Regions from separate parts of the Shewanella sp. MF05960 genome, predicted to be linked through region 1. Evidence: predicted binding sites of a transcription regulator. Region 1 holds the regulator's gene; each other region holds the start of a gene.
What was found. The regulator MetJ, encoded in region 1, represses methionine synthesis genes. The targets are predictions, from matches to a motif close to TAGACGTCTAGACGTCTA.
Positions count from the first base shown of each region.

Region 2: the regulator MetJ is predicted to act here: its motif matches at 907-924, upstream of metH (methionine synthase).
Region 3: the regulator MetJ is predicted to act here: its motif matches at 2,101-2,118, upstream of msrA (peptide-methionine (S)-S-oxide reductase MsrA).

Region 1 is NZ_JBOZPS010000004.1:279,708-282,997, reverse strand. It holds gene ACROAE_RS06105 (DUF3373 domain-containing protein) at 1-260, opposite strand, end outside; gene ACROAE_RS06100 (c-type cytochrome) at 412-741, opposite strand; gene ACROAE_RS06095 (sulfite exporter TauE/SafE family protein) at 997-1,737, opposite strand; gene metJ (met regulon transcriptional regulator MetJ) at 1,807-2,121, opposite strand; gene metB (cystathionine gamma-synthase) at 2,332-3,290, shown strand, end outside.
Region 2 is NZ_JBOZPS010000001.1:298,518-301,807, forward strand. It holds cobalamin riboswitch at 33-151, opposite strand; gene ACROAE_RS01310 (histidine phosphatase family protein) at 150-860, opposite strand; gene metH (methionine synthase) at 1,071-3,290, shown strand, end outside.
Region 3 is NZ_JBOZPS010000010.1:120,897-124,186, reverse strand. It holds gene ACROAE_RS12155 (GNAT family N-acetyltransferase) at 1-313, shown strand, start outside; gene trxB (thioredoxin-disulfide reductase) at 444-1,397, opposite strand; gene msrA (peptide-methionine (S)-S-oxide reductase MsrA) at 1,599-2,078, opposite strand; gene astE (succinylglutamate desuccinylase) at 2,300-3,290, shown strand, end outside.

The sequences.
Region 1 (3,290 bases):
TTCATGGCGGGGTTCCAAGTGACATTTTGATAGTGCAATGAATGCACTTTAGTCCTGAAGTCACCGGTAATTTCGATTCTGTCTAATGCGCTATGACGTTCTGTTTTGTCAACGCGTGAGTTTAAGTAATCTAAATCTTCAGATATTTCGGCCAACTGCTTTTCTAGTTCGGCAATTTTTTGTACATCGGTGTCAGTTGCTACGGCTGCACCACTCATAAAGAGCGCGTTAGCAACCAGTATTGAGATAAGTGTTCTCATGATGTTTCTCCCCGTATTTGCCTAATATTGAATCAATTAAGCAAATTTTGGTTGTCAGATTCCCTGAGGCTAAGCCTCATTATTTTTTAATTCGATTCGGTTACTGGCTGATGTTGGCGTTTACTCAGAAACGTTGATCAGCTGGGCTGACTTAGCCGCAGGTTGCTGGCTGGTCTGAGTCGGCAGCATGGTCATACAAAAACTGTTGAATATCTTTTAGTTCTTGTTCAGACAATGCCTCAAAAACGGCAGGTTTTGCTTTGTGTTTGTCGCGCGAGAAGAAGCGATCCCATTGGCTCATGGTTTTGCTCATCGGGGTGAGCTCTTGACCTTCGCTATTGGCACTGTGGCAGGCTTTACATTCTTTTTTGTACAGGTGTTTACCTTTTTTAGGGTTGCCGCCATCGGCTGCCATGACCTGGCTACCGAGAGATAATGCAATAGCGACTGCGATACCAACTTTCATATAAGTGTTCATCATGTTTATCCTCTATGGGCTTTTATAGGTTGTGCCTTAGCAATATTGCTGTATTGCTTTGCTGTAAATAATGTTACCTAAAAAGAGGTATTGTTAATTTGAAGTAGATCATATTCATGAGAAAAATCTAATTGAAAAAAAGTTAATTGAAAAAAATCTAATGAACTTGTGTGACGCAGATCTATTGCTAATTTGGCTGGATGCTTGATAGGCGGGTAAGGGTATATTTTGAGATGTAAAAAGAGATCGCTTTTAGGGTTAGCTGGCTAATGCCATCACTGATTTAACCACTAAAACCGTGGCGCTGATGCTGCAGAGCACGAGAGTGGCAAGACGGGTTTTGTTTTTATCGACGTGGTTGATTAACAAACCAGAGACAAGATAGCCGCTAATGACTGACGGTAGCAGCATCAGTGACAACCACAAATGCTTTATTTCTACTAAACCGACCACGGCTAAAATGGCTAACGCAATCAGCGAACTGAACACAAAAAAGGCTGACAATGCCGCTCTAAATTGGCTGGCATCTTGTCCGGCGAGTAAAATCGCCATCGGTGGGCCACCAATCGCGGCGATGTTGCCAAAAATACCGGAGAATACTCCAGCAATAAATAAGCTTACACGGTTGATGGGGGCGGTAATCTTGTAAACACTCAGAATCACAGCAATGTATACGATAGCCGCAATAATTAAGCCGAGTATGGCTTGCGGGGCAAACAGTAATAATCCTGCGCCCACAAATCCACCGGGGATCCGCCCGAGTAAGGCGTACTGCAAGCCATTAAATTGCAGGTGTCCGCGCTCTCGGTATAAGGTCATTGCCGAAATGGCAAATCCCATGACAATTATGGGGACAGGGACAAGTTGGGGATTCACAATATACAGCAGAGGGCTTGCGACAACGGCTAACCCAAAGCCAATTAAGCTTTGGGTTAGCGCGCCAAAAAAAACGATAACTGATGCCAGTATCAATGTAGATGGATCGATAAATGACATCATAAGTTCTCTATAAAAATATCACGACTTCTTATTAGGGTCGCTTCAAAGTCTGTTGATTAAGTCTGTGGGTTATTCCATTTCTTCCCACTCAATACCCATCTCATCCATTAACTTTTTCGCTTCACTTGGAATGCTATCCGGTTCATCTTTGGATAAATCACCGTCATGAGGTAATGGTTGGCCTGTGTATGCATGCAAAAATGCCTCGCATAACAGTTCACTGTTGGTCGCATGACGCAGATTGTTTATCTGGCGACGGGTACGCTCATCTGTCAGTACTTTTAATACTTTTAAAGGGATAGAAACTGTAATCTTTTTTACTTGTTCATTCTTTTTGCCGTGTTCGGCATATGGGCTGATATATTCGCCATTCCACTCAGTCATTAACTTACCCTTAACGATAAATACGGGGCAGATTTTAACCCCTTACAATCTCTAGTCAAATTATTGCTACTATTTAGTGACGATTGCAAATAGATTTCTTTATGTTTAGACGTCTAAACGTCTAATTTAGGTTGACGTACGCTAACCTCTTAGGTAAATTTGGACGTCTAGACATCTATTTTGTGTGTTTGTGAATTTTTAGGAGTCTTTATGACTAAGTATCAAAGCGCCACATTGGCCGTTCGCCAGGGTATAGAATCAGACACACAACATGGAGCCGTAGTACCACCGATTTATTTATCGACAAATTATTCGTTCGACGGCCATAAAAATCCGCGCGAATTTGACTACAGCCGATCAGGCAATCCTACTCGTTGCATATTAGGTGACGCGCTGGCAAAACTTGAGCAAGGTGCAACCGGAGTGGTGACATGCACAGGTATGGCGGCCATTACATTGGTGACCAGCTTACTCGGCCCTGATGATTTATTAGTGGTTCCGCACGACTGTTATGGTGGCAGTTATCGCTTGTTTACCAATTTGGCTAAAAAAGGCCAATTTAAATTAGTGGTTGTCGACCAAACCGATGCTCAAGCATTGAGCCAAGCGATAGCGCAAAAACCTAAAATAGTGTGGTTAGAAACCCCGTCAAATCCATTACTGCGCGTTGTTGATATTGAAGCGATTAGCCGTGCTTGTCGTGATGTAGGGGCATTAGTTGCGGTAGATAACACCTTTTTATCACCCATTTTACAGCAACCGTTATTGTTGGGGGCTGACATCGTTATTCACTCAACCACTAAATACATTAATGGCCACAGCGATGTGGTTGGCGGTGCGGTTGTAGCCAAAGATCCTGAAGTAGGCGAACTGTTACATTGGTGGTCAAATACCCTTGGGTTAACCGGTTCTGCGTTTGACAGTTACTTAACCTTACGCGGTTTACGCACACTAGCAGTGCGTATTCGAGAGCATCAACGTAACGCACAAAAGATTGTAGAACTACTTAATGCCAGCGACGTAGTTGCTAAAGTGTACTATCCCGGTTTAAAAGACCATCCAGGTCACGAAATTGCGGCAAAACAACAACAAGGCTTTGGTGCTATGTTAAGTTTTGAATTGCAAGGTGGCGAGGCCGAAGTGGTGGCATTTTTAAATGCGCTGACATT
Region 2 (3,290 bases), on a different contig from region 1:
ATAACTCCCCTAAGTCACCCGCTTAGGTATGGGGGTTGAGGCAATTTAAAGCTGGTATCTGACTTATATTCAACGGCGAGTTGAATACCTACAGTTGCGGGTACAGTTTGGGCTTAACCCAATTCCCAATACTTTGAATTACATAATGATTAACGTGTATCTACCGCCACTTGTTGCGGCCAGTTTATCCTAAAGCTAACCTCAGGTTGAAACACTGAATTAGCAGCTAAAGGTGTATTACTGTCGCTAGGCTCAGTCCAGTACACATCAACAGACATAATAGCAGCATAGGGGATGGCTAGGTTAGCGAATAATCCGTTGTTTTGGCTGGCATTAAGCACATGCGCCATAATGCAACGCATTACCCCGCCATGAGTAATGACTAAGGCTTGCAGATGATTAGCTTCTGGCTCATTTGCAAGGTTAAGTGTTTGCCACATACTGTCGACTACCACCATAAAGCCTTGCTGCACCCTGTGATAAAAATCCACCAAACTCTCACCCTTATCTGGTGTATTCGCCACTTTCCATGGGTCTTGCCAGTACGCATCAAATTGGCTTGGACTGGCTTGATAAATCGCATCATAAGTTTGCCCATCCCATACGCCAAAATTGACCTCTTGTAAGGCTGGCAATGTCGTTAATGGTATGGATAACTGCTGCGACAGCGTATCGGCAAAGTGCTGACAGCGCACTAAAGGAGAGCTAAATATTTGCTTAATGGGTAAAGGCACACTACTAAAGGCTTGGCGCATTTGCTCACGCCCCTGCTCTGTGAGCGCAACATCAATTTGGCCACGGGCAATGTCACCGCCTTCGCACTCGCCGTGGCGTAAAAAAATGATTTTAGCTTGTTTCATTTAAATCAACCTCAGCCTTGCCCTTGTGATAAAAACTCGCGTACTATAGCCGTCTATACGTTTATATGTCCAAACACATTCTGAGTAGATAAGCATGTAAGTTAGCCCATTGATGAGCTCAATGAGGATATCGCCCTTTTAGATTGATTTAAGGGTATGCTTATCTTAATCAAGGTATCAAGCAATATAGTGATAAAAAGGTAACTGTTTATGGCGAAGTCGACTTCTCACAGTCAAACACTTGAACAACTTAACGCATTGTTAGCAGAGCGTATTGTGATTTTAGATGGTGCGATGGGCACCATGATCCAAGATCATAAGTTGGAAGAAGAAGATTATCGCGGCGAACGCTTTAAAGATTGGCATTGCGATGTTAAAGGTAATAATGACTTATTAGTGCTCAGCCAACCCGAGTTGATTAAGGCCATTCATGTCAAATACCTGCTTGGCGGTGCCGACATCATTGAAACCAATACCTTTAACGCCACCACTATCGCCATGGCCGACTATGACATGCAAGCCTTGTCGGCAGAAATTAACCTTGAAGGTGCCCGCGTAGCCCGCCAGGCTGCCGATGAAGTAGCAGCACAAACAGGCACGCCTCGTTATGTTGCTGGGGTGCTTGGCCCAACCAACCGTACCTGTTCTATTAGCCCAGATGTTAACGATCCTGGGTTTCGTAATGTCAGTTTTGATCAATTAGTCGAAGCCTATGTTGAATCAACCAGCGCCTTAGTTGAAGGTGGTGCCGACATTATTATGGTCGAAACCATTTTTGATACCTTAAATGCCAAAGCCGCATTATTTGCCATTGAAAAAGTGTTCGATCACATTGGCGAGCGCTTACCGGTGATGATCTCGGGTACCATTACTGATGCATCCGGTCGTACCCTTACCGGGCAAACCACCGAGGCATTTTATAACTCGCTGCGCCATATTAAGCCATTATCGATTGGCCTTAACTGTGCCCTTGGCCCAAAAGAGCTGCGCCCCTACGTTGAAGAATTATCACGCATTGCCGAATGTTATGTGTCTGCCCACCCAAATGCGGGCTTACCTAATGAGTTTGGTGGTTATGATGAAACCCCAGAAGAAATGGCCGAAGTCATTACTCAATGGGCTGAAGCTGGCATGCTTAATATTGTCGGCGGCTGTTGTGGTAGCACACCGGCCCACATTAACGCGATTCGTGAAGCGGTACTTAGACATGATCCAAGACAGCTCCCCGACATTCCTGTCGCCTGTCGGTTATCGGGTTTAGAGCCATTAACAATTGATCACAACTCATTATTTGTTAACGTCGGCGAACGTGCCAACGTAACAGGCTCGGCTAAATTTTTACGCTTAATCAAAGAAGAAAAATTTGAAGAAGCACTCGATGTTGTCCGTGAGCAAGTTGAAAACGGCGCACAGATTATCGACGTCAACATGGACGAAGGCATGCTCGACGGCGCCGCGTCGATGACCAAGTTTTTAAATCTCATTGCCTCAGAACCAGACATCTCACGCGTACCTATCATGATCGACTCATCAAAATGGGAAGTGATTGAAGCGGGTCTTAAATGCGTGCAAGGCAAGTCGATTGTTAACTCAATTTCGATGAAAGAAGGTGAAGAAGCCTTTATTAAACAAGCCACATTAGTAAAACGTTATGGCGCGGCGGCCATTGTGATGGCGTTTGATGAGCAAGGCCAGGCCGATACTCGTGCCCGTAAAACCGAAATTTGTACCCGTGCATATCGCATTTTGGTTGATGTGGTTGGCTTTGCCCCAGAAGATATTATTTTCGACCCGAACATTTTTGCTATCGCGACCGGCATTGATGAGCACGACAACTATGCTGTCGACTTTATTGAATCAATCAAAGACATTAAATCGACGTTGCCACACGCCATGATTTCAGGTGGTGTGTCTAACGTGTCGTTCTCGTTCCGCGGCAATAACCCAGTGCGTGAAGCCATTCACGCAGTGTTTTTATACCATGCGATTCAGGCGGGTATGGACATGGGGATTGTAAACGCAGGTCAATTAGCGATTTATGATGACATTGACCCAGAGCTTAAGCTTAGAGTCGAAAACGTGGTACAAAACTTACCTTGCCCAGTGGCCGATTCAAGCAACACTGAACAACTGTTAGACATTGCCGAAAAATATCGCGGTGATGGCTCGCAAGTGGCTAAAAAAGAAGACCTAGCATGGCGCAGCTGGCCAGTATCGAAACGTTTATCGCATGCTTTAGTTAAAGGTATCACTGAGTTTATCGATGAAGACACCGAAGCTGCTCGTCTTGAAGCCACCCGCCCACTTGATGTGATTGAAGGTCCATTAATGGATGGCATGAACGTGGTAGGTGACTTATTTGGCGCCGGCAAAATGTTTTTACCCCAAGTGGTTAAATCGGCCCGAGTAATGAAAAAAGCGGTCGCCTAT
Region 3 (3,290 bases), on a different contig from region 1:
TGGTCAATACCTAGGGTGGATTTTAGTCAGGCCAATGCATTTTTTTACTCAATCGCAGCCGCATAACATTGAGCTAGGCTGGCGCTTTAAATATGTCAGTTGGGGAAAAGGTTACGCAACAGAAGCGGCAAACGCGGTTATGCAAGCGGTAAGTACGGTTGATGAGGTCACACATGTGAGCGCGATAGCGGTTGAAGATAATCTAGCGTCTATCGCCATCATGAAAAAATTAGGTATGCAATTTCAGTACAAACGACTTCATCGCGATCCATTAGGCGATACTGAAGCGGTGTTTTATCAGAAAAGAGTGTAGATTTTATGGTTGGATTGAGTGATTAGCTATATTTTGTAGACAAAAAAAGAGCAGAAAATCTGCTCTTTTTTGTCATCGAAATCTCACTCGTTTGTATACCCGTTATTTGGCGAGTGAGTAAGCGAATAAATTATTTTTTCGCGTCTAAGTAACGCTCAGCATCTAGTGCAGCCATACAACCTGTACCTGCAGAGGTGATTGCTTGACGGTAATGTTGATCCATTACGTCGCCACAAGCATAAACACCTTCGATGCTAGTTTGTGTCGCATTACCCTGAAGACCACTGTTAACCTGTAAATAACCGTGGTTCATTTCTAACTGGCCAGCAAAAATACCAGTATTTGGGCTGTGACCAATGGCTACGAATACGCCAGCAACCTCTAAATCGGTAATAGAACCGTCTTTAGTGCTCTTCTTTTTAAGACCCGTTACACCCATGTCGTTACCCGTCACTTCTTCAAGTGTTTGGTCTAGGTGTAAAATGATGTTGCCATTAGCCACTTTGTCCATTAGACGGTTGATCAGAATTTTTTCTGAGCGGAAACTGTCACGACGGTGAATTAAGTGAACTTCAGAGGCAATGTTACTTAAGTAAAGCGCTTCTTCAACAGCAGTATTACCGCCGCCAATCACTGCCACTTTTTGGTTACGATAGAAGAAACCGTCACAGGTTGCACAGGCAGAAACACCGCGGCCCATAAACGCTTCTTCAGATGGCAGACCTAAATATTTAGCTGAGGCACCAGTAGCAATAATCAATGCATCACACGTAAATTCGCCATTGTCGCCTTTTAAACGGAAAGGGCGTTCTGTTAACGTGACTTCATTGATGTGATCGAAAATAATTTCGGTATCAAACTTTTCAGCATGCTTTTGCATACGTTCCATTAATGCAGGACCTGTTAGGTCTTCTGCATCGCCTGGCCAGTTTTCAACTTCAGTAGTCGTGGTTAATTGACCACCTTGCTGCATACCTGTGATCATCACAGGATTTAAATTTGCACGCGCAGCATAAACAGCAGCGGTATAGCCGGCAGGGCCAGAACCTAAAATTAGTAGGTTAACGTGACGAGCTTCACTCATGATTTTGTTCTCCGATAACATGCCTTAAGCAATTTGCATGGGATTGTATGGAATTTATAACGGCGGGTAAAGGGAAGTTAACGGTAGGAAATCGATTGCGCTAATCTATTGTGTAAATATTATTGTTCAAGCTGGGGAATGGTGATCATTAACCAGCTTGAAACGGCAATAAGTCTTGCTAGGCTTGGAACGTTACTGTGATTAATAAACCAAGTGACAGGTTGGTAAATTATTTTTTTCTAAATAATTCTGATGATATTCCTCAGCAATGTGGAATGTTTGTATTGGTACAATTTCAGTCACAATATGACGCTGTCCCCATTTACCACTACGTGCTAATGCCAACTTCGAGCTTTCAGCTTGGGCTTTTTGCTCTTTATCATGGAAAAAAATCGTGCTGCGATATTGCGTACCAATGTCGCCGCCTTGCATGTTGAGCATGGTTGGGTTGTGGTTTTTCCAAAACGTGTCCAATAAGTCGTTGTAACTGACGACTTCTGGATCAAACTCAACTTGAACCACTTCAGCATGACCAGTAGAACCTGTTTTAACTTCTTTATAGGTGTTAGCACTGTCTTTGCCACCCATGTAGCCACAAGTTGCATTGCTTACACCGTCGATTTCACGGAAGAAATACTCAACACCCCAAAAACAACCTGCACCAAATGTTGCTAACGCCATGACATACCCTTAAAACAAATTATAGAAGTCTAGATGGCTGTAATTGTGTTGAATATTTTATGTTTTTGCAAGCAAACTTTGATTAATAAATAAATCTAACATATGCCATCATTAAACTCGCGTTCTCCTATGATAGAATCCGCGCCAATAGGCACAAAAGTTAATCCATTAAGTAACATGTCATTAACGATGCCATATAATAATGATACAAGGAGTTGATCGTGTTATCTGACCTAACCAAACATAACGATTTTTTAGCTTACACCTTAGCCAACCCCACTCAAATACCTGCAGCATATGACTTTATGCTAGGTCAGCACACTCGTGTTGATGTATTAGATACTGGAGTGATTGTATTTACTCCAGCTCATGCCAGCAAAGATATTGTGTTGTCTTGCGCTGTGCACGGCAATGAAACCGCGCCGATTGAAATCTGTAATCAACTCATTAAAGATTTACTGACCCAGCGAATTATCGCAAAACAACGAGTGATGTTTTTAATCGGTAATCCTGCTGCTATTCTCAATAAAACCCGTTTTATTGACGAGAACATGAACCGGTTATTCAGCGGCGCGCATTCAAAAGGTGAGGGCTTAACCCACCCAGAACGTCATCGTGCAAAAGCGTTAGAGCAATATGTGGCAGATTTTTTCAATGCCAATCGTGACAATCAACGCATACATTACGACTTACATACTGCAATCCGTGCTTCAAAGCATGAGAAGTTTGCTATTTACCCATACCGCCCAGGCCGTGCTTTCAGCGGTGAACAAATTATGTTTTTGGCGGCATGTGGCGTTGATACGATGTTGTTCCACCATGAGCCCACAACCACGTTCAGCTATTATTCGTCAGAGCAATTTCAAGCAGATGCTTTTACTGTTGAATTAGGTAAAGTCATGCCATTTGGCCAAAACGATATGAGTCGCTTTGCTCAAACTCATACTATGCTTGAAAAGTTGATTACTGAAACTCAGTTAGCCCCAGTTGAGTTTGACGCTAGCAAGGTCAATTTGTACAAAGTATCTCGCTCGATTAATAAACATTTCGATGACTTTGCGTTTAGCTTTGCCGGTGATGCCAAAAACTTCAGTGCCTTTAATCAGGGGGAAGTGTTGGCCACCGAAGGCGGTATTGAAGTTAAAGTAGAACATCCGCAAGAAGCCATCGTGTTTCCTAATGCGAATGTCCCTATTGGTCAACGAACGGTGC